Regions from separate parts of the Bacillus sp. YH3-2-B2 genome, predicted to be linked through region 2. Evidence: riboswitches for the same ligand, from Rfam matches in the RefSeq annotation. Region 2 holds a riboswitch; the other holds the start of a gene.
The links. A riboswitch is a leader RNA that binds a small molecule or an ion and turns the genes downstream of it on or off. The one in region 2 is predicted to bind S-adenosylmethionine.

Region 1 (2,921 bases), on a different contig from region 2:
TATCGACTTCCCGGAGCGCAATTTCCGCAAGACGGGCGTAAAACGGCGCGGAGCCGATAATCAGCGCCGGCAATGCGGCATTCGGTCCTAAAATCGATCCGACCAAAATCTTAGTAAAGCCGAGAAGCAGAATAATTAAAATAAGAAACGGAATAGACCTGAAAATATTAACGACCGCCGCAATCACGGTGTTAATAATTTTATTTTCCCATAAGCTTCCCTTGCCCGTTAAAAAGAGCAGAAGACCGAGAATCGCTCCGATGATAAATGAAAAAACTAAAGCGATAACCGTCATATAAAGGGTCTCGTATGTGGCCGTCCACAGCTCGGTTATATCAACGTTCGGGAACCATTTTTCAAACATTTGTGATCACCTCTGCTTCTACCTGTTTGTCTTTGATGAACCGGATCACGTTTTCTACTTCTTTTTCCTGACCGTCAATATGAATGAATAATGAACCGTAGGCTCCGTCCTTCGTCTGTGAAATTTTCCCCTGCAGAATATTGACGTCCACATCAAAGTTTCGGATCATTTCCGTAATGAGGGGCTGCTCGGCGGCCTGCCCGACAAATGAAAGCTGAATCGTTTTCCCTGTCGCTGTTTCCTGCAGAAAATGCTGGATGGTTTCTTTCGTCTCTTCCGGTTCTGTCACCTGCTGAACGAAACGCTTGGTCATCGGTTCGCGCGGGTTTCTGAAAACTTGGAGTACTTCGCCTTCTTCAACGACTTTCCCGTTTTCCATGACGGCGACTCTGTTGCAGATTTTTCGGATGACGTGCATTTCATGGGTAATGAGCACGATCGTCAGACCGAGTCTGTCATTTATATCGGATAAAAGATCCAAAATTGAATCGGTCGTCTGCGGATCGAGCGCTGATGTCGCTTCATCGCACAGAAGGACTTTCGGATTATTGGCGAGCGCCCGGGCGATGCCGACACGCTGCTTTTGACCGCCGCTCAGCTGCGACGGATAAGATTTTTCTTTCCCCTCTAATCCGACCAGTTTAATCAATTCATCAGCGCGGCGGACCCGTTCGCTTTTTTTCACGCCGGCGATTTCCAGCGGGAACATAATGTTCTCCCGGACGGTGCGCGACCACAGAAGGTTAAAATGCTGGAAGATCATGCTGATTTCCTGGCGCGCTTTTCTCAGCCCGCGGCTGCTTACTTTATTTAATTCCGTCCCCGCGACTTCCACGGTTCCCGACGTCGGCTTTTCAAGGCCGTTCAGGAGACGGATTAAGGAACTTTTACCAGCTCCGCTATATCCTATAATTCCAAATATTTCGCCCTTTTTGATATCAAGAGTGACATCTTGGACAGCATTGACATCCCCATGCTTCGCTTTGTAAATTTTTGAAACATTTTGAAGATGGATCAAAGCAATCACCCGCCTTACACTATTCTAAGAAATCTTCCGGGTTTCTCCGCAAAAGAAAAGCCTTTCTGCAAAAATGAGCAGAAAGGCTTATTGAAAAAGGCCTTTCTCTCATCTTTCAAAGCAGACCGCTTCGAGTGAATTGGCACCATTTCAACATTGTTGATGGTTGCCGGGCTTCATAGGGCACTTCCCTCCACCTCTCTTGATAAGAGAAAACATATCGTATTTTCGTCCGGAAATTCTTACTGTAGAATAGCACGGCGAATGATAAAAAGTCAATAAAATAAATATTGGAAGCTATTGTCACATAGTAGATTGGCAGTTACGGCCGTTTACTGATCGCCTGAAAAAATCCGTTTGTCAGCCAGAGGATGGCCTCCAGCTTCAGCAGGGCTCTGAATGATCCTTTCACTTTGAGTTTTCCGCTTTGGATAAGCTTTTGCAAAGAGACATCACCATGCAGGAGATGGATGATTTCCGTCTGGTTTCCGTAAAAGGTCAAATTAGATTTTTCCTTTGAAGCCGACGTTTTTCTCATTTCTCCCTGTCCGTTAATTGAGACCGTTAAGGCTTCTGTTTCTCCTTGGAATGTAATCAGCAGCGTTGAGGCGTTTAATAGCGGTTTCAAAAACAGATGCTGTCCGTCATTCTCTGAAACTTCTATTTTCTCCACTCGTATAACCTCCCGTTTTAATGGCCATACATACACTTTCTCTTTTTAACGGACAGAACCCTTTATAAACCGCACGACATTTTCCTGTAAATATTGTCACATCGGGAACGTTTGCGATGTTTTTTGTTTAATCAGCTCATATAAATAGGAAACGGAGCGGAAGGCGTATCCTTTCTCAACAAGCTCTCCGCCTTTAAACAGCAAAAAGCACGGAACGCCTTCAATCTGATAGGCTTTGGCGAATGCGGGGGAATAATTCACGTTGTTTTTATAGAAGGCGGCGCCGGGCAGCATTTCTTCGACGACAGTAAGCATTTTGGACGCCAGCTGGCATGTGCCGCAAAACGGGGTGTACAAATACAGGAGATAAACGTCATCCTGAATCGATTCGAGTTCATTTTCTTGGAGTTCTTTCATGATTACCACCTCAGGTCGTTCTTTTTCAAAAATACAGTGTCAGCATCAAAGCCGGCTCTGATCAGCACAGATGCGAGATGATGGCCCGGGCACGACTCGACTTGCCTGTATGTTCTGTCTATATAAATATGGCGCGCTTCGGGAAGCTCCCGTTTCAGCTGTTTTCTTAGTTTATCTCCCGAGTCATCTGCGTCCGTTAAAATATAGACGTCTCTGTCAAACAGGCGGTCCGCCAAATCTTCCAGTTCGGTTTGGCCGATCGTCCCGTTTGTACAGACGATTTCCGCGGGTTCGATGAGCACTTCCCTGACTTTGATTTTATCAGATTTTCCTTCTACGATAATGACCTTTTCATCTCCGTTGTACATAAGCGCGTCACCTGCCGATTGTTTTAGCGTCAGATTGAAAAAGAAGGCAGTGAAATTCACCGCCAACTGTTAACACCAGCC
Region 2 (2,921 bases):
CATGACGTCCGAAGTGGCCGTAAGCAGCTGTCTGCTTATAGATCGGGCGGCGCAGATCAAGCATTTTAATAATGCCGGCAGGTCTCAGGTCGAAGTTATTCCGTACGACTTCGATCAGTTTTTCTTCAGAAGCTTTTCCTGTATCAAATGTATTGATGGAAATAGAAACAGGCTGTGCCACGCCGATCGCGTATGCAAGCTGCACTTCACAAGAATCAGCAAGACCTGCTGCCACGATGTTTTTCGCTACGTATCTCGCAGCGTATGCCGCAGAACGGTCTACCTTCGTCGCATCCTTACCGGAGAATGCGCCGCCGCCGTGACGTGCATATCCGCCGTATGTGTCAACGATGATTTTACGGCCGGTAAGACCCGCATCACCTTGAGGTCCGCCGATTACGAAACGTCCCGTAGGGTTGATGAAGTATTTTGTTTCTTCATCGATCAGTTCCTCAGGCACAACAGGGTTAATGACATGCTCTTTCAGATTGCGCTGAATCTGCTCAAGCGTAATTTCCGGGTGGTGCTGAGTTGAAATGACGATCGCGTCGATGCGGACCGGCTTGTTGTTTTCATCATATTCAACGGTAACTTGCGTTTTGCCGTCAGGGCGAAGGTACGGAAGAATGTCTTCTTTGCGGACTTCGCTCAAACGGCGGGCTAATTTATGCGCCAAAGAGATCGGAAGCGGCATAAGCTCTTTCGTTTCGTTACACGCATAACCGAACATCAGGCCTTGGTCTCCCGCTCCGATTGCTTCGATTTCAGCATCGCTCATTGTGCCTTCACGCGCTTCAAGAGCCTGATCGACACCCATTGCGATATCCGCAGACTGTTCATCAATTGATGTTAAAACAGCGCAAGTCTCCGCATCAAATCCGTATTTGGCGCGTGTGTAGCCGATTTCTTTAATCGTTTCACGGACTGTTTTCGGAATGTCAACGTATGTTGATGTAGTAATCTCTCCGCTTACCAGCACAAGTCCTGTCGTTACAGATGTTTCGCAGGCCACGCGCGCGTTCGGGTCATTTTTTAAAATCTCATCTAAGATACTGTCAGAAATTTGGTCACAGATTTTGTCCGGATGACCCTCAGTAACAGATTCAGATGTAAATAGTCGACGGTTTTTACTCATTCACTTTTCCTCCTGAAAAAAGATCTTTTGCAAGACCTTCTCATATGATACGGAACTCGCTCCCTCTTAATACAATGTCATACTATATCAGAGAATGTTAATTGGCATATTTTATGAAATAAAAAAACCTTTTCCACTCGAGGAAAGGGTTTGGTCTGTGTGCCTTTCACTCTTATCGCTCAAGGAAAATATTAAACCTTGCATCAGGTTAGCACCTTGGTTTCCCACAGTGTTTTCACCTGCTTTTTTACAGAGAAACCGGTTGCTGGGCTTCATCGGGCCTGTCCCTCCGCCAGCTCGGGATAAGAGTATCCGCTCAATGAAATATCTTATCGTAAAAGGGCGGAAAGTGTCAATATGAATTAAAGCGATTGCGCGCCTTTATTTCGGGAAGCAATGGAAAAACACAAACAAAAAACCGCAAATAGTATAGACTATTTTCAGATATATGTTATACTAATTCCACATTCAGCGAAATACAAATAAACCGGCAAAGGAAGGTTTTTATGAAATTAGTTGATTTAACCGCAGATCTTCAAGCATTACTTGCAAGTCCGAATGTGCATCATAATTTATCGGCTCCAAAACTTACCGAAAAAGTAATCAGCCGAAATGAAGGAACGCTGACATCAACGGGCGCCGTACGCGCCACCACCGGCGCATATACAGGCCGGTCACCTAAAGATAAATTTATCGTCCGTGAACAAAGCACAGAAAATCAAATTGATTGGGGCGCGGTGAATCAGCCCATTTCTGAAGAGGCGTTTGAAAAGCTGTACGCCAAAGTCGTCAGCTACTTAAAACAGCGGGATGAACTGTTTGTGTTTGAAGGATTCGCGGGAGCGGATGAAAAATACAGACTGCCGATTACGGTCGTAAATGAATTTGCGTGGCACAATTTATTCGCGCGCCAGCTGTTTATCAGACCGGAAACGGATGAAAGAGACCCGCAAGCGCAGCCTTTCACCATTCTCTCAGCTCCGCATTTTAAAGCAGACCCGGAGACGGACGGCACGCATTCGGAAACATTTATCATTGTCTCTTTCGAAAAGCGCGTCATTTTAATCGGCGGCACCGAATACGCCGGAGAAATGAAAAAATCAATATTTTCCATTATGAACTTCCTGCTTCCGCAGCAGGATATACTGCCGATGCACTGTTCAGCCAACGTCGGTGAAAAAGGTGATGTCGCCCTGTTTTTCGGCCTTTCCGGCACAGGGAAAACGACGCTTTCAGCCGATGCGGACCGCAAACTGATCGGAGATGACGAGCACGGCTGGTCAGATTCCGGCGTTTTCAACATTGAAGGCGGATGTTACGCTAAATGTATCAATCTGAGCGAGGAAAAAGAACCGCAGATTTTTCGTGCGATCCGCTTCGGGTCTGTTCTTGAGAATGTCGTGCTTGATGAAAAAACGGGTGAAGCGGATTACGACAATTCCTTCTACACGGAAAACACAAGAGCCGCATATCCGATTGAGATGATCGGCAATATCGTGCAGCCTAGCATTGCCGGCCATCCGCAGGCGATCGTCTTTCTAACGGCGGACGCATTCGGCGTGCTTCCTCCGATCAGCAAACTGACGAAGGAACAGGCGATGTATCACTTCTTAAGCGGCTACACCAGTAAACTCGCGGGAACCGAACGCGGCGTGACATCTCCGCAAACGACTTTCTCGACATGCTTCGGTTCACCGTTCCTTCCGCTTCCGGCACATGTATATGCCGAAATGCTCGGGCGTAAAATCGACGAACACGGCGTTCAAGTCTTCCTGGTCAACACAGG

Region 1: another riboswitch for S-adenosylmethionine. It lies ahead of metN (methionine ABC transporter ATP-binding protein MetN); the one in region 2 lies ahead of metK (methionine adenosyltransferase).

What each region holds. Positions count from the first base shown of each region.
Region 1 covers NZ_JBSJQE010000002.1:824,060-826,980, reverse strand. Annotated here, with positions in the region: gene ACWJJX_RS09140 (methionine ABC transporter permease) at 1-364, opposite strand, end outside; gene metN (methionine ABC transporter ATP-binding protein MetN) at 357-1,382, opposite strand; SAM riboswitch class I at 1,488-1,594, opposite strand; gene ACWJJX_RS09130 (SCP2 sterol-binding domain-containing protein) at 1,705-2,055, opposite strand; gene ACWJJX_RS09125 (thioredoxin family protein) at 2,152-2,472, opposite strand; gene ACWJJX_RS09120 (toprim domain-containing protein) at 2,475-2,840, opposite strand; gene ACWJJX_RS09115 (YusG family protein) at 2,910-2,921, opposite strand, start outside.
Region 2 covers NZ_JBSJQE010000008.1:22,779-25,699, reverse strand. Annotated here, with positions in the region: gene metK (methionine adenosyltransferase) at 1-1,135, opposite strand, end outside; SAM riboswitch class I at 1,305-1,444, opposite strand; gene pckA (phosphoenolpyruvate carboxykinase (ATP)) at 1,642-2,921, shown strand, end outside.